DNA from 3 places in the Janthinobacterium kochi genome. Region 3 is predicted to be linked to each of the others. Evidence: predicted binding sites of a transcription regulator. Region 3 holds the regulator's gene; each other region holds the start of a gene.
What was found. The regulator LexA, encoded in region 3, represses DNA repair genes until DNA is damaged. The targets are predictions, from matches to a motif close to ACTGTATNNNNATACAGT.
Positions count from the first base shown of each region.

Region 1 (5,886 bases), on a different contig from region 3:
AATTGATTACGGTTATCGTCTAGAGCCCGTTTACCTATCATGGAAAAGCCTTGGCAAGGTGCGCCACCAAATACTACATCAATCTCGCGGCTGCCTAGGCCGCTCTGAAAACGAATATCATCACCTGATAGATCGATCACGCTCGCGCAAATCGTTTTTGTTTTGGGAAAATTGTACTCGTGCGTCGCGCAGTGAATCGGATCAATTTCAATAGCCGCAGCAATATCGAAACCTGCTTGCTCAAAACCTAACGATAACCCACCTGCCCCTGCGAACAAGTCGATTCCTATTGGACGGCCCATGTAACTCTCCTTACTTTATACCGATTCAAAAAAACTAACCGCATTTTACTTTGTTGATCGTCGAAAGTCGATCGTTTTCTGAAGTTTCATCGAGGCTTGTGCTGCCTTTGATAGTCGTTCGTATGCTGACGTTTAATGCCGATTTGTAATTATTAATCATGTTCGTCTACCGACCTAGTTAAGTCGTTGCTGTGCCTGCTGCAACCCAGCAACAATCACCGCATACGCCTGCCGCCGGCTCGCCTCGTCTGGCGCGCGCAGCACATACGAGGGGTGATATACGGTCACCACCCAGCGTCCGTCGTGCTGGATCGGCGTGCCGACCAACGGCATCATGGTCGCTGTTGCATCTTGCAACAGGGACTTCAGCGCCGTGCTGCCCAGCGCCACGATCACTTGCGGTTGGACGCGTCGTAGCTCTTCTTCCAGCCAGCCATGGCAGGCGAGGATTTCGCGCTGCGCAGGGGTCTTGTGCAGGCGGCGCTTGCCGCGCGGTTCCCACTTGAAATGCTTGACGGCGTTGGTCAGATAGATGCTGTCGCGTGCCATGCCGGCATCGTGCATCGCCTGGTCCAGCAGCGCGCCGGCCGGGCCGGCAAAGGGCAAGCCCGCCAGATCCTCCTGGTCGCCTGGCTGCTCGCCGACGAGCATGATGCGCGCCTGTGGCGGGCCGCTGCCGGGAACGGCTTGCGTGGCGTGTTGCCACAGTTCGCAGCGGCGGCACTGGTCCAAAGTGGTGGCTGCCGCGCGCGCGGGCTGGGCGCGTTCGGCGGAAATCGGGATCATGGTGGCGCCGCTGCGCTGGCCCACTGTGGCCGTCTGGCCCGTGCGCCGTTCGCCGTTCGCGGCGCCGCTGAGCATGGCGGGCACGATGGCGCCTTCCGGCAGATTTTTCCAGAAGCGCGAGGGGATATGGCTGTGCAGCAAATCCGCATTCACGCGCGCGGGGTTGAAGATGCTGCGGTAATACGTCAGCCACAGGGCTTCGCCCGCGTCATCGATGTCGGCTGCGCCGTTCATGAGCGCCGGTCCGGCGTGCAGGCTTGCGCCATCCCACAACATGCTGGCCGTGGGTGTGGCGATCATCCAGCTGATGGTGCCCATGCGGCGGGCGAAGTGGCGCGCCACTTGCGGTAGCACCTCGTGCGTCGGTTCGAACCAGGCGACAAAGCGGGGTGCGCCCTCGGCCTCGCTGCGTTCGCGAAAACGCACATAGGCATGCATGTCGTGTTCCTCGCGGCGTACGGCCTTGTCCATGGCGTGCAGGCGCGCGCCGTCCGTGTCGGCCGGCGAGAGCACGTCGTGCTGGCCCAGTTGCCAGCGCCACAGCACCTGGTACAGGAAGGCCCAGCGATCATGCACGTTGAAACAGGCGGCGCTTTCCAGCAATTCCACCAGCTGGCGTGGCAGGCGCAGCGGCGGCGCGTTGGTATCCGTTGCATCTGGCGTGGAGGAAAACAGGTCGCCATCGCCGGGTTGCGACTGCCAGGCTACGTCTGCGGGTGCTACGCCACGCGCGATCAATTCCCGCGCGGCCGCGCGCCACTCGTCGAACGATTGCGCGAGCCGCACGACGCGCTCATTGACCTCTTTCATGCGGCCTGCAGCTCCGGCCATAAATTCATCTGCCGGGGCGCTTCTGTCATGGCCCGGCGCAGCTGTTCGGAGGCGGTGGTGTCGCGCGCGGGAAAGTAGTCGGCCGTAATGATGAACGGCGCAATCTTTTTCATGCTGCAGCGCAGGCGCGACAGGTCGGCGTAGCGCACTTGCCGCAGCCGGCGCAGGTCGACGATGCGCTGCGCATTGCGCAGGCCGATGCCGGGCACGCGCGCGATCATGTGCTGCGCGGCGCGGTTCAAGTCCAGCGGAAAATGTTCGCGGTGCGCCAGCGCCCAGGCCAGCTTGGGATCGATATCGAGCGCCAGGTTGCCGCCGCTGGCAGGCAGCAGTTCGCTGGCCTGAAAGCCGTAGCTGCGCAGCAAGAAATCAGCCTGGTACAGCCGGTGTTCGCGCAGCATGGGCGGCGGCGCCAGCGGCACGCTGTTCGGGCTGTCGGGAATCGGACTGAAGGCCGAGTAGTACACACGCTTGAGCTTGTAACTGCCGTACAGGGTCTCTGCCGTGGAGAGGATCTGCTGGTCGTCGCTGGCGTCGGCGCCGACGATCATCTGCGTGCTCTGCCCGGCGGGCGCGAAACGCGGCGAGCGCGGTTCTTCCGCCTTTTCATCGAGCTTGCGGCGGATCGCCCCCATCGCCAGCTTGATCGTGTGCACGCTTTTTTCCGGCGCCAGCTTTTGCACGCTGTCTTGCGTCGGCAGTTCGATATTGACGCTGAGCCGGTCGGCATAGCGGCCCGCCTGCGCGATCAGGGCAGGATCGGCGTCGGGGATGGTTTTCAGATGGATGTAGCCGCGGAACTGGTGTACCTCGCGCAACTCGCGCGCCACCTGCACCAACTGCTCCATCGTGTAGTCGGCTGACCGGATGATGCCGGAGCTGAGGAACAGGCCGTCGATGTAATTACGCAGATAGAAGTCGGCCGTCAGCTTGACCACTTCGGCCACCGTAAACCGCGCGCGCGGCACGTTTGAGCTACGGCGGTTGACGCAGTACTGGCAATCGTACAGGCAGTAATTGGTCAGCAGCACTTTCAGCAGCGAGACGCAGCGCCCGTCCGGCGTGTAGCTGTGGCAGATGCCCATGCCGGAGGTGGCGCCAAAGCCGTCCTTGCCGATGGAATCGCGTTTTGGCGCCCCGCTGCTGGCGCAGGACGCGTCGTACTTGGCCGCATCGGCCAGGATTTCCAGCTTGTCCGTCAGTTCCATGGGGTGCCTCGGTATACTGTGTTTATATACAGTATAGCAGGGAATCGACCTTATGCTGCCTTGACTTGCGCCATGGCAGAACGCTATATATGAGTGTATATTACGGTCCTTGTTCACCGTTCACTTTACAAGGATACGATCATGCGCCTCACCTCCCTCGCCAAACTCATCAGCGTCGCCCTGCTCGCCACTGCCGCCTCGTCCGCCTTTGCCGGCGAAGTGGTGGTGTCGGCCGCGGCCAGCCTGACGAATGCGTTCAAGGATGCGGCGCAAAGCTACGAGGCGCAGTATCCGGGCAGCAAGGTGTCCTTGAATTTCGCCGCTTCGGGCGTGCTGCTGCAGCAGATCGTCAAGGGCGCGCCTGTGGACGTGTTTGCCTCGGCCGACCAGGAAACCATGGATGCGGCGCAAAAGCAGGGCCTGGTGCTGCCGGCCGACCGCATGGACTTCGTCGGCAACAGCCTGGTGCTGATCGTGCCGCACGATAGCAAGCTGGGCATCAAGAGCTTGAGCGACCTGACGCACAAGGGTGTGACCCGCGTGGCCATCGCCAACCCGGCCAGCGTGCCCGTTGGCCGCTATTCGGAAGGCGCGCTGAAGAAGGCGAAGTTGTGGGAGGCCGTGCAGGCTAAAGCTATCGGCACGCAGAACGTGCGCCAGTCGCTCGATTACGTGGCGCGCGGCGAAGTCGATGCGGGCTTTGTCTACGCCACCGACGCGGCCATCATGAAGGATAAAGTCAACGTCGTGCTGGACGTGCCGTTGGACGCGCCCGTGCTGTACCCGATCGCCACCATCAAGGGCAGCAGCAATGCCGCCGAAGCGAAGCGCTTCGTCAGCTACCTGCAGACGGCGCCGGCGCAAGCCATCCTCGCCAAGTATGGTTTCAAGAAGCCCTGATTTTTAGGTAAGCACCTGCATGGATATCGCCTGGACCGCGCTGGCCCTGTCGCTCAAAGTAGCGGCCTGGGCCACGGCGCTCAATTTGTTGCTCGGCATCGGTACGGGCTATCTGCTGGCGCGCACGCGTTTTCCCGGGCGCGAGCTGCTTGACGCCCTCCTGACCCTGCCGATGGTGATGCCGCCAACCGTGCTCGGCTATTACTTGCTGGTGCTGCTGGGCCGGCGCGGCACCTTGGGCATCTGGCTGCAGGACAACTTCGGCATCAACCTCATCTTTACGTGGCAGGGCGCCGTGATCGCCTCCACGGTGGTCGCCTTTCCGCTCGTCTTCAAGCCGGCGCGTGCCGCCTTCGAAGCCGTCGATGGCCAGCTGGAGCAGGCGGCCCGCGTGCTGGGCATCTCGGAAATGGCGATTTTCTTCCGCGTGACCTTGCCGCTGGCCTGGCGCGGCATCCTGGCCGGCGTGTTGCTGGGTTTTGTGCGCGCGCTGGGCGAGTTCGGCGCCACCCTGATGGTGGCCGGCAGCATTCCCGGCAAGACGCAGACCCTGTCGGTGGCCGTGTATGAAGCCGTGCAGGCGGGCCAGGATGACGTGGCCAATACGCTGGTCTTGATTACCTCCTTGGTCTGCATCGTGGTGCTGCTGTCGGCTGGCCGCCTGGCGCCCGGGCGCATCGCGCACAAATGAGGCCTATGATGACGCCCATGCAACTCGACCTCGACATCCGCGCCACCTTGCGCTCCGGCAAACGCCGCTTCGACATGCACGTGCAATGCACCTCGAACAGCCAGCGCATCGCTGTGTATGGCCCGTCCGGCGCCGGCAAGAGCATGACCCTGAAAGCCATTGCCGGCCTCATTACGCCTGACGCGGGCCATATCCGCCTGAACGGCCGTACCCTGTTCGATTCCGCCGCTGGGATCAACCTGCCGCCGCAGCAGCGCAAAGTCGCTTACCTGTTCCAGGATTACGCGCTGTTCCCGCACCTGACGGTGCGCCAGAACGTGGGCTTCGGCTTGGCGCGGGGCTGGTTCAACCCGCGCGCGCGCGAAAAATTGCAGAAGGTCGAGCATTGGCTAGACGCGTTTCACTTGCAGGAACTGGCGCACCAGTTTCCCGACGAGTTGTCCGGTGGCCAGCGCCAAAGGGTGGCGCTGGCGAGGGCGCTCGTGGCCGAACCAAACGCGCTGCTGCTCGACGAGCCGTTTGCTGCCCTCGACCCGGCCTTGCGTGTCAAAATGCGTCTGGAACTGAGCCAGTGGCAGCAGCGCCTGGACGTGCCCATGATCCTGATCACTCACGATCCGGAAGATGCGCGCATCCTGGGCGAACATGTGCTGTACTTGCGCGACGGACAGATCGATAACAGGGAAGAACACATGGCATTGGGTGAACGCATTGGATAAAATTGGCCTGCAAGGCTCGGTATGGATGACGGTGGGTGGCGAGCACCTGGGCGGCGCCGGCAGGGTGGAATTGCTGGGCGCCATCGCCGAGTGCGGCTCCATCACGCAGGCGGCCAAACTCGTCAAGATGAGCTACAAGGCTGCCTGGGATGCCATCGACGCCATGAACAACCTGGCTGGCGAGCCGCTGGTCGAGCGCTTGACGGGCGGCAAGGGCGGCGGCGGCACGCGGCTCACGCCACGGGGGCGCCAACTGGTCGACAATTTCCGTATCATCGAGCGCGAGCATGCCCGCTACCTGCGCCAGTTGGGCAGCCAGGCGGAAGGCATCGCCGACGATCTTTTACTCATACGGAGAATGGCCATGAAAACCACGGCACGCAATCAATTCCTGGGCAAAGTGGCCGAACTGAAACAAGGTGCCGTCAACGATGAAGTCACCCTGGCAT
Region 1 covers NZ_JBNYXO010000006.1:467-6,352, reverse strand. Annotated here, with positions in the region: gene ACQ4WL_RS14730 (DNA cytosine methyltransferase) at 1-302, opposite strand, end outside; gene ACQ4WL_RS14725 (UdgX family uracil-DNA binding protein) at 477-1,898, opposite strand; gene ACQ4WL_RS14720 (putative DNA modification/repair radical SAM protein) at 1,895-3,127, opposite strand; gene modA (molybdate ABC transporter substrate-binding protein) at 3,269-4,027, shown strand; gene modB (molybdate ABC transporter permease subunit) at 4,047-4,718, shown strand; gene ACQ4WL_RS14705 (sulfate/molybdate ABC transporter ATP-binding protein) at 4,727-5,437, shown strand; gene ACQ4WL_RS14700 (TOBE domain-containing protein) at 5,463-5,886, shown strand, end outside.
Region 1: a site for LexA is predicted at 3,143-3,160, ahead of ACQ4WL_RS14720 (putative DNA modification/repair radical SAM protein). Genes of this name have one in related genera too.

Region 2 (5,886 bases), on a different contig from region 3:
CGGCCTGCGCCAGCGCTGGGGCATCGTTGGTGCCGTCGCCCGTCATCGCCACCAGGCGGCCTTCGGACTGGTAGCTGCGAATCAGCTTGAGCTTGTCTTCCGGCGTCGCCTCGGCAAGAAAATCGTCCACGCCCGCCTCGGCGGCAATCGCCGCAGCCGTCAGTTTGTTGTCGCCCGTGATCATCACGGTCTTGATGCCCATGCGGCGCAGTTCCGCAAAACGCTCCTTGATGCCACCCTTGACGATATCCTTGAGTTCCACGACACCCATGACGCGGCCGTCGTCGACCACCACCAGCGGCGTACTGCCGCGGCGCGCGATATCGTCGACGGCGCGCGACACCTCGACCGGATACGGCTGGCCCAGCGCTTCCACATACTTTTTCATGGAATCGGCCGCGCCCTTGCGCAACTGGCGCACCAGCTGATCGCCAGGGATATCCACGCCGCTCATGCGCGTTTGCGCCGTGAAGGGCACGAAAGTGGCGTGCAGGCTGGCCATCTCGCGTTCGCGGATGTTGAACTTCTGCTTGGCCAGCACGACGATGCTGCGCCCTTCCGGCGTTTCATCGGCCAGCGAGGCCAGTTGCGCCGCATCGGCCAGCTGTTGCTCCGTCACGCCGGGCGCAGGTACAAAGCTTGACGCCTGGCGGTTGCCCAGGGTGATGGTGCCCGTTTTATCGAGCAGCAGCACATCCACGTCGCCGGCCGCTTCCACGGCGCGGCCCGAGGTGGCGATCACATTGGCCTGCATCATGCGGCTCATGCCGGCTACGCCGATGGCGGACAGCAAACCGCCGATGGTGGTCGGAATCAGACACACCAGCAGCGCGATCAGCACGGTGATCGACACCGGCGAACTTGTCACACCTTGGCTGCCGGCCGCCGCCACGGAAAACAGCGAATACGGCAGCAAGGTCACGGTGACGATCAGGAAGACGATCGACAGCGCCACGAGCAGGATCGTCAGGGCGATTTCGTTCGGCGTCTTCTGGCGCTTGGCGCCTTCGACCATGGCGATCATGCGGTCGATGAACGCTTCGCCGGGATTGACGGAAACGCGCACCAGCAGCCAGTCCGACAGCACGCGGGTGCCGCCCGTGACGGCCGAAAAGTCGCCGCCCGATTCGCGGATGACGGGTGCCGATTCGCCCGTGATGGCGCTCTCGTCGACGGAAGCCACGCCGGCCGTCACTTCGCCGTCGGCGGGAATCACGTCACCCGCCTCGACCAGCACCGTCATGCCCTTGCGCAGGTCGGTAGCCGGGGTGGGCAGCCAGGAAGTGCCGTATTTCGGCGTTTGCATTTTCTTTGCCATCACCGTTTGCTTCAGGGCGCGCAGCGAGGCCGCCTGGGCCTTGCTGCGGCCTTCGGCCAGCGCTTCGGCGAAGTTCGCAAACAGCACGGTAAACCACAGCCACACGGCGACGGCAACGATGAAGCCGAACGGCGCTTCACCCTGGCCGTTCAGGGCCTGGATGGCCAGCAGGGTCGTGATGATGCTGCCGACATAGACGACGAACATCACGGGGCTGCGCCACTGCGTGCGGGGGTCGAGTTTTTTGAACGCATCAACGATGGCAGGGCCAATCAATGCGGAATCGAACAAGGTCAGGCTTGTGCGTGACATGGTAGCCTCTTATTTTGTAAAAAGTTGCAAGTGTTCGACGATCGGGCCCAGGGCCAGCGCGGGAACGTAATTGAGCACGCCGACCAGCACCACAACGCCGATCAGCAAGCCGATGAACATGGGGCCGTGCGTGGGCATGGTGCCGGCGTTGGCCGACAGGCGCTGCTTGGCCGCCAGCGAACCGGCCACTGCCAGCACGGGTACGATCACGCCGAAGCGGCCGAACCACATGGCGATCGCCAGCATCACGTTGTAGAACGGCGTGTTGGCGGACAGGCCGGCAAACGCGCTGCCGTTGTTGTTGGCCGCCGACGTGAAGGCGTACAGGATCTCCGAGAAGCCATGCGCGCCCGGATTGGCCACGCCGATCTTGCCCGGTTCGACCATCACGGCGATCGCCGTGCCCGTCAATACCAGTGCTGGCGTGACCAGGATGGCCAGCGACACCATCTTCATTTCATAGGCCTGGATTTTCTTGCCCAGGTATTCAGGCGTGCGCCCTATCATCAGGCCGGCGATGAAGACGGCCAGGATGGCGAACATCAGCATGCCGTACAGGCCCGTGCCCACGCCGCCGAAGACCACTTCGCCGAATTGCATCAGCAGCAGCGGCACCATGCCGCCCAGGGGCATGTAGGAATCGTGCATGGAATTGACGGCGCCGCAGGATGCCGCCGTCGTCACCGCCGCGAACAGGGTCGAGGAGCTGATGCCGAAGCGCGTTTCCTTGCCTTCCATATTGCCACCCGATTGCAGGGTGCTGGCTTGCTGATCCACGCCCAGCGCCTGCAAGGCGGGATTGGCTTGCTGCTCGGCGCTCATCACGCCAGTCGTCATGACGACAAAGATCATGGTCATCGCGGCCAGCACGGCCCAACCCTGGCGCAGGTCGCCCACCATGCGGCCAAAGGTGAAGCACAGGCCGGCGGGAATGATGAAAATGGCCAGCATCTGCAGGAAGTTCGACAGCACCGTGGGATTTTCATATGGGTGTGAGGAATTGGCATTGAAGAAACCGCCGCCATTCGTGCCCAGCAGCTTGATCGATTCCTGCGAAGCGACGGGGCCCATGGCGATCGTCTGCGTGGTCGCCACTTGCGCTTCCATTACGGGCTTGCCGGCCGTATCCAGCACGGGCTGACCATCGGCCGTCACTTTCGGCGTTTCATACGCCACCTGGTCGATCAGCGTCACTTCCTTGTAGGCGGAAAAATTCTGGATCATGCCTTCGCCCATGAAGACGACGGACAGGGCCAAGGACAGCGGCAGCAGGATATACAGGGTGGCACGCACCAGGTCGACCCAGAAATTGCCGATCGATTTGCCCGAACGCGAGGCGAAGCCGCGCACCAGCGCGAAGATCACGGTAATGCCGGTGGCCGCCGAAAAGAAGTTCTGGCACGTCATGCCCAGCATCTGGGTCAGGTAACTCATGGTCTGTTCGCCGCCGTAGCCTTGCCAGTTGGTATTGGTGACGAAGCTGACGGTAGTATTGAACGAAGAATCGGGGCTGACGGCGCCCAGGCCCTGGGGATTCAAAGGCAAGAAGCCCTGCAGGCGCTGCAGGCCGTACACGCAGACGGCGCCAAGCGCGTTGAACACGATCAGGGCGATGGCGTAGCTTTTCCAGCCCATGGCCTTATCGGCAGGAAGGCCGGACCAGCGGTACAGCAGGTTTTCCAGCTTTTGCAGCCAGCCCAGGCCACGCACGGGGCCATCGCCGGCCACCTTGGCCATGTACAGGCCCAGCGGATAGCCGGCGGCCAGCAGTACGGCCAGGAAGGCCACCAGCAGCAATATCGATTGCGTCGTCATCACAGTTCCTCCGCTTTCAGCAGCGCCACCAGCAGGTACACGAGCAGGCCAGCCGAGACCACGGCGCCCAGCACATAAAACGCGTTCATTTGACGCTCCCTAATTTGTCGCAGGCGACGGCAAAGCCGGCTACCACGACGAAAAAAACGGCAATCAAGCCGAGATACACGATATCCATTCCCACCCTCATTCAGGTTTGTTTTGATAGTGAGCAGATTAGCCAAAAGGGTCTAAAAAATTCGTAAAGACTGGAGAGGTGCTTGTAAACAAGATGTAAAAATGGCGGCTTTGCCGTATAAAATCGTCCACAATGGGCGCCAAACCACGCGCACGGCGCACTGTTGTTGCCCTGGAGTAGCGCTATTGCTCGCTGGACAAGATAGAATGCGCGAGCGTCCGCACAAGGACGCCAAGCCTGCCGCACTGCCCTCTGCCAGTGACGCTGGACGGAATATACTGTATATTCATACAGTTATCGCCGCCGTTGTCACTGCGCCCCGCAGTGCCATGGCCTGGCGTTCCAACCACTGTCTTTACTTAGCTTGAACACGTATGGCCACTAAAAAACCAGCATCCGACTACAGCGAATCATCCATCCGTGTCCTGAAAGGACTGGAACCCGTCAAGCAGCGCCCGGGGATGTACACCCGCACTGAAAATCCGCTGCACATCATTCAGGAAGTGATCGACAATGCCTCCGACGAGGCGCTGGGCGGTCATTGCACGCATATCGCCGTCACGCAAAATACGGATGGCAGCATCACCGTCGAAGACAATGGCCGCGGCATTCCCGTCGGCATCCACCCTGAAGAAGGCGTGCCGACGGTGGAAATCGTGTTTACACGGCTGCACGCGGGCGGCAAGTTCGACAAGGGTTCGGGCGGCGCCTACGCGTTCTCGGGCGGCTTGCACGGCGTCGGCGTGTCCGTCACCAATGCGCTGTCGACGCGCCTGGAAATCACCGTCTGGCGCAAGGAAAGCGACGGCAACGGCTTGCATCACATGGTGTTTGCGAATGGCGACGTGATCGAGCCCCTGAGTTCCCGCCCCGCCCCGCGCGACGGCAAGAAGTCGGGCACGCGCGTCACCGCCTGGCCCGATGCGAAGTATTTTGATTCGCCGGCTATCTCGCAAACCGAGCTGCAGCGCCTGCTGCGCTCGAAAGCCGTGCTGCTGCCGGGCGTCACCGTCACGCTGACCAACGCCAAGACGGGCGATACGCAAACCTGGCAGTACGCGGAAGGCTTGCGCGGCTACCTGACCGAAACGCTGGCGCAGGTATCGAATGGCGAAACCCTGATTCCCCTGTTCGAGGGCGCGCAGTACGCGGGCCCGGACTCGGAAGGCTTTGCCGAAGGCGAAGGCGCGGCCTGGGTGGTGGCGTGGACGGAAGAAGGCGCCATCGTGCGCGAATCGTATGTCAACCTGATTCCCACCTCGAATGGCGGCACGCACGAATCGGGCTTGCGCGACGGCCTGTTCGGCGCCGTGAAAAACTTCGTCGAAATGCACTCGCTGCTGCCGAAAGGCGTGAAACTGCTGCCGGAAGACGTCTTTGCGCGCGCCTCGTTCGTGCTGTCGGCCAAGGTGCTGGACCCGCAATTCCAGGGCCAGATCAAGGAACGCCTGAACTCGCGCGACGCCGTACGCCTGGTCTCGACCTTCACCAAGCCGCCGCTGGAACTGTGGCTGAACCAGCACGTCGATTACGGCAAGAAGCTGGCCGAACTGGTGATCAAGCAGGCGCAGTCGCGCCAGCGTTCGCTGCAAAAAGTGGAAAAGAAAAAATCCTCGGGCGTCGCCGTCCTGCCGGGCAAGCTGACCGACTGCGAATCGTCGGACATCACGCGCAATGAACTGTTCCTCGTCGAGGGCGACTCGGCGGGCGGCTCGGCCAAGATGGGCCGCGACAAGGAATTCCAGGCGATTTTGCCCCTGCGCGGCAAGGTCTTGAACTCGTGGGAGACAGACCGCGACCGCCTGTTCGCCAACAACGAGATCCACGACATCGCGGTGGCCATCGGCGTCGATCCGCACAGCGTGGGCGATACACCCGACCTGTCCGGCCTGCGCTACGGCAAGATCTGCATCCTCTCGGATGCGGACGTGGACGGCTCGCACATCCAGGTACTGCTGCTGACGCTGTTCTTCAAGCACTTCCCGGCCCTGATCAACAAAGGCCACATCTGCATCGCCCGTCCGCCTTTGTACCGCGTGGACGCGCCGGCGCGCGGCAAGAAGCCGATGCAGAAAATCTACGCGCTCGACGACGGCGAACTGGTCGCCATTGAGGACAAGCTGCGCAAGGAAGGCGTGAAACAGGGCGCCTGGTCGATCTCCCGCTTCAAGGGCCTGGGCGAGATGAACGCCGAACAGTTGTGGGAAACGACGATGAACCCGGACACGCGCCGTTTGCTGCCCGTGACCCTGGGGGAAATCGA
Region 2 covers NZ_JBNYXO010000002.1:442,178-448,063, forward strand. Annotated here, with positions in the region: gene kdpB (potassium-transporting ATPase subunit KdpB) at 1-1,630, opposite strand, end outside; gene kdpA (potassium-transporting ATPase subunit KdpA) at 1,640-3,445, opposite strand; gene kdpF (K(+)-transporting ATPase subunit F) at 3,445-3,534, opposite strand; gene ACQ4WL_RS06370 (DNA topoisomerase IV subunit B) at 3,998-5,886, shown strand, end outside.
Region 2: a site for LexA is predicted at 3,901-3,918, ahead of ACQ4WL_RS06370 (DNA topoisomerase IV subunit B). Genes of this name have one in related genera too.

Region 3 (5,886 bases):
GGCAGGGCATCGCCGTCTCCTTCGTCGATGCCACCGAGGTGGCCAACGTGGCGGCCGCCATCACGCCGCAAACGCGGATTGTTTTCGTGGAAACCATCGCCAATCCGCGCACGCAGATCGCCGACCTGGCAAAGATCGGCGCCTTGTGCCGCGAGAAGGGCATTCTGTATATCGTCGACAACACCATGACGACGCCTTACCTGTTCCGCCCGAAAGCGGTGGGTGCTGGCCTGGTGGTCAATGCCTTGACGAAATCCATCGGCGGCCACGGCAATGCGCTGGGCGGCAGCTTGACGGACACGGGCGTGTTCGACTGGACGCAGTACCCGAACATTTTCGACAATTATAAGAAGGCGGCGCCAGCGCAGTGGGGCATCGCGCAAATCCGGGCCAAGGCCTTGCGCGATTTCGGCGCATCGCTGGGCCCGGAGGCGGCGCACCATATCGCCGTCGGCGCGGAAACCATGGCCTTGCGCATGGACCGCACCTGCTCGAACGCCCTGGCGCTGGCCAGCATGCTGGCCGCCGACCCGCGCGTGGCTGCCGTGCACTATCCCGGCTTGGCGTCGCACCCGCAGCACGCGCTGGCGACGGACTTGTTCCGCAGCTATGGCTCGCTGTTCAGCTTTGAATTGAAGGACGGCATCGACTGCTTCGATTTCCTCAATCGCCTGAACTTGGCCATTCCAGCGAGCAACCTCGGCGACACGCGCACCCTGGTCATTCCCGTCGCGCATACGATTTTCTACGAGATGGGTGCCGAACGCCGCGCCAACATGGGCATTGCCGAGTCCTTGATCCGCGTGTCAGTCGGCATCGAGGATGAAGCGGATCTGCTTGAAGACTTCCGCAGCGCGCTTGAGGAATGATGCCCAACCAAACCTACTGCGCGTCGGTATAGGCGGCTTGCGATGCTCACCGTACTAGAGTACGGTTCCGCTTCTCGGCCACCTCTCCCTTCCGCTCGCTACGGTTTTGTCGGGCATCGAAACTTGCGTGTCAGGCATGAGAGGGGACCGCAACTAAAAACTGGGGTCAGTCGCTTCGCGATCGGAATACGTCCCATTGGGACGTATTCCCCCGCCGGGTCTGACCCCGGCATGCAACTTAATGCCAACTGCGCATCAAGCCCACTGCAAGTCCTTCCAGTGCGAATTCATCTTCCGGCGATACGGTGATGACCTTGAAGTCGGGGTTTTCCGGCAGCAGTTCGATGACGGAACCCGTCTTCTTGTAGCGCTTGACGGTGACTTCGTCGCCGATACGGGCGACGACGATCTGGCCGTTCTTGGCGCTGTCGACTTTCTTGACGGCCAATAAATCGCCATCCATGATGCCGGCGTCGCGCATGGACCAGCCGCGCACCTTCAGCAGGAAGTCGGGCTTGGCCGAGAACAGGGCCGGGTCCACGTTGTAGCTCGCTTCCAGGTTTTCCTGTGCCAGGATGGGTGAACCGGCAGCCACGCGGCCGATCAGGGGCAGCGACATCAGCAGTGCTGCAGGCACCTTCGATGGCGCCGCTTCGGCTGCGGTGCCGATCAGGCGGATGCCGCGCGAGGTGCCGGGCGAAATCTCGATCGCGCCCTTGCGGGCCAGGGCCTGCAAATGCTCTTCGGCCGCATTGGCCGATTTGAAACCCAGTTCATTGGCGATTTCGGCACGGGTGGGAGGAAAACCCGTGTTTTCAATCGCGTCCTTGATCAGGTTCAGGATTTGTTCTTGTCGTGCTGTCAGCTTGATCATGAGCGGTGGGTGCATACTAAAATGCTGTCTATATGAACAGTCTGTATTTTTGTACAGTATCGCCCACTATGCAAGGGGATTTGCCTTATTTGCGTGAATTTCGTGCGAAATACTGGAATGCACAGGAAAAAGCGCCTGGCCAGGCCCGTGCATGGGCCGCTTGTTGAAGGAATGATTGAAACGTTTGCAAAAGGCGGTTATAATCTTCGGCTGACCTTCCCACACCCGTCTTGACGCCGGGGTGGGCGATTATCAATCCGACCTGAAGGAGTTTGCATGCGTCATTATGAAATAGTCTTTATCGTCCATCCGGACCAAAGCGAGCAAGTGCCCGCGATGATCGAACGCTACAAAGCCAGCGTAACCACCCGCGGCGGTTCGGTTCACCGCGTGGAAGATTGGGGCCGCCGTCAAATGGCTTACTCGATCCAAAAGCTGCCTAAAGCACACTACATCTGCCTGAACATCGAATGCGACAACGAGACCCTGGTCGAGTTGGAAACAGCATTCAAATTCAATGATGCCGTGTTGCGTCACCTGACCGTTAAAATGAAGAAAGCTGAAACAGCTCCTTCGCCGATGATGAAATCGGTACAACGCGAAGACGCGGCCAAAAGCCACCGCACCGAAGCACCAGCAGCCGCTCCAGCCGCAGCAGCAGCTTAATTCTTGACCAGGATCGTGCGCTGAACCAGCTACAAGTTACCGCCATCATTGCCGAGCGCGAAATATTGCGCTATACCCCGGCAGGGCTGCCGATTGTGAATGCAGTATTGCAACACAGTTCGCAGCAGATGGAAGCAGGGATTGCCCGTTTGACCGAGTTTGATGTTGCCGCGCTAGCCGCTGGCGAAATTTCAGGCCGGTTCAGTCAGGCAAGCTTGGGCGGGGTCTATCAGTTCACGGGTTTCCTGGCGAGGAAGAGCCGCAACAGCAAGAGTTTGGTGTTTCACATCATTGATTTTAGTGCAGTCACCCCGACTAGCGCATTTTAGATACAGGAGCCTGACATGGCATTCGGTAAAAAGTTCGACAAAAATAAGCTCAAGCTTAAAGAAAAACGCAAACAGCAAAATCCGTTGTTCAAACGCAAGAAGTTCTGCCGCTTCACCGCAGCTCACGTTGAGCAAGTCGACTACAAAGACGTCGACACGCTGAAAGACTTCGTCCAAGAAAACGGCAAGATCATGCCAGCACGCCTGACCGGTACCAAAGCGCACTACCAGCGCCAAGTCGACACCGCAATCAAGCGCGCTCGCTTCCTCGCGCTGCTGCCATACACCGATCTGCACCACGCTTAATCGGTCAGATATTCCTGGAGAAGAACTATGCAAATCATTCTGTTAGAAAAAGTTGTTAACGTCGGTAACCTCGGCGAAGTCGTCAAAGTCAAAGACGGTTACGCACGTAACTTCCTGATCCCGCAACGCCTGGCACGTCGTGCTACGGCTACCGCTGTGGCTGAATTCGAAGTCAAGCGCGCCGAACTGGAAAAAGCTGCTGCCGCCAAACTGGCCGCATCGCAAGCCCAGGGCGAAAAACTGAGCGGTCTGACCGTTCAAGTTGCTCAAAAAGCTGGCGTCGATGGCCGTCTGTTCGGTTCCGTCACCAACTTCGACATCGCTGAAGCGCTGACCAAGCAAGGTTTTGCTGTTGAAAAAGCACAAATCCGCATGCCTACCGGCCCGCTGAAGATCGTTGGCGAGCACAACGTTTCGGTTGCTCTGCACACCGACGTGGTCGTGGAAGTTGTTATCGCTGTCGTTCCAGACGCGAACGCGTAATCGTCTGCGGGCCTGGCCCGCAAGCGCTGCCGCAGTATGAAAAGCCGGGTTCGCCCGGCTTTTTTGTGCCCTTTTTTTCGCTCAATTTCAGCCCTTTATTTTTGCCAGCACGCCGAAGCGGGTATAATTCGCGCCATGAACGCCCCCTCTGATCCGCAACTGGATTCCCTCCGTATTCCGCCGCATTCGATCGAAGCAGAACAATCCGTTATCGGTGGTCTGCTGCGCGACAATGCAGCGTATGACCGCATCGCCGACTTCATGCATGCGGAGGATTTCTATCGCTATGACCATCGGATCATCTTCGAACAAATCGTCAAGATGATTAACGGCTCCAGGCCAGCCGATGTCATTACTGTTTTTGAAACCCTGACCCAGCTCGGCAAGGCCGATGATGTGGGCGGACTCGCTTACCTGAACGCCATGGCGCAAAACACGCCATCGGCCGCGAACATCCGGCGTTATGCCGAGATCGTGCGCGACCGCGGCGTGCTGCGCAAACTTATCACCGTCGCCGACGATATCTCCGGAACGGCCTTCAGCCCGCAAGGCAAGGAAGTCAAGCAGATGCTTGACGAAGCCGAATCGAAGATTTTCGCCATCGCCGAAGAAGGCGCGCGCGGCGCCCAAGGCTGGACCGCTATCCAGCCCCTGCTGACGCAGGTGGTCGAGCGTATTGACGAGCTGTACAGCCGCGACAACCAGAGTGAAATCACGGGCGTGCCCACCGGTTTCATCGACCTGGACCGCATGACCTCCGGTCTGCAGCCGGGCGACCTGGTGATCGTGGCGGGCCGTCCTTCGATGGGCAAGACGGCGTTTTCCGTCAACATTGGCGAAAACGTGGCCATCGACAGCGGCTTGCCCGTGGCCGTGTTCTCGATGGAGATGGGCGGCGCCCAGCTGGCCATGCGTATGCTGGGCTCGGTCGGCCAGCTCGACCAGCACCGCCTGCGCACGGGCCGCCTGAACGACGAAGACTGGCCGCGCCTGACGAATGCGATTCAAAAGATGAACGACGCGCAGTTGTACATCGATGAAACGCCCGCGTTGAACTCGATCGAGTTGCGCGCCCGCTCGCGCCGTTTGTCGCGTCAGTGCGGCAAGCTGGGCCTGATCATCGTCGATTACTTGCAACTGATGTCGGCCAACTCCCCTGGCGATAACCGCGCCACGGAGATTTCCGAGATTTCGCGGGGCTTGAAAGGGCTGGCGAAAGAACTCGGTTGTCCCGTGATCGCGCTGTCCCAGCTGAACCGCTCGCTCGAGCAACGCCCGAACAAGCGTCCCGTGATGTCGGACTTGCGCGAATCGGGCGCTATTGAGCAGGATGCCGACGTGATCCTGTTCATTTACCGTGACGAGGTGTATAACCCCGACTCGCCAGACAAGGGGACGGCCGAAATCATCATCGGTAAACAGCGTAACGGTCCGATCGGCAGCATCCGCCTCACCTTCATGGGGCAGTACACCAAATTTGGCAATTACAGTGGTGGCCTGGCGCTTTACCAAGGCGATTAAGACTCAGCAGCACTGATATTCCATTGGCCGCCCCCTCATACGGGGCGGCTTTCTGTAGTAAATAACACGACTCAATGCTTAACGGAGAATGACATGTTTGGACGCTTGATGCCCACTGAGGGCAAGTTTTTTGAATTGTTTAACCAGCACGCGGAACTGTGCGTCAAGGGCGCTAAAGAAATGCTGGGCCTGATGACCAATTTCGACGACCTGGAAAACCGCGTGCATGCGATCGAAAGCATCGAGAAACAGGCGGACAAAGTTACCTACGCCACCGTGGAAATGCTGCACAAGACCTTTATCACGCCGATCGACCGCGACGACATCCATCAACTGATCACGCGCCAGGACGACATCCTCGACCTGCTGGAAGACGCGGCGCAAACCGTCTCGCTGTACGATCTGAAAGCCGTCACGCCGGAAGCCAAACGCCTGGCCGAACTGGTGCTGGCCTGTACCGAAAAAGTGCGCGACGCCGTCGCCATGCTGCATAACATGGACAACTCGCGCAAGATCGTCGCCATCTGCGAAGAGATCGACCGCCTGGAATCGGATGCCGATCACGTGATGCGCGCCGCGATGTCCAAACTGTTCCGCGACGAACCGGACGTGCGCAACCTGATCAAGCTGAAAGCGATCTACGAAATTCTGGAAACCGTGACCGACCGTTGCGAAGATGTGTCCAATATTATCGAAGGCATCATCGTCGAAAACGCGTAAGCGTTGGGCCTGTCCTGAACCAGAATCAGAAAAGAAACTATAATGACCATACAAATCAGCATCTACGTGCTAGGCCTGTTGATCGTCCTCGCGCTGCTGTTTGACTTCATGAACGGCT
Region 3 covers NZ_JBNYXO010000008.1:171,010-176,895, forward strand. Annotated here, with positions in the region: gene ACQ4WL_RS18410 (cystathionine gamma-synthase family protein) at 1-869, shown strand, start outside; gene lexA (transcriptional repressor LexA) at 1,108-1,743, opposite strand; gene rpsF (30S ribosomal protein S6) at 2,020-2,409, shown strand; gene priB (primosomal replication protein N) at 2,430-2,738, shown strand; gene rpsR (30S ribosomal protein S18) at 2,754-3,044, shown strand; gene rplI (50S ribosomal protein L9) at 3,072-3,527, shown strand; gene ACQ4WL_RS18440 (replicative DNA helicase) at 3,663-5,048, shown strand; gene ACQ4WL_RS18445 (DUF47 domain-containing protein) at 5,142-5,768, shown strand; gene ACQ4WL_RS18450 (inorganic phosphate transporter) at 5,808-5,886, shown strand, end outside.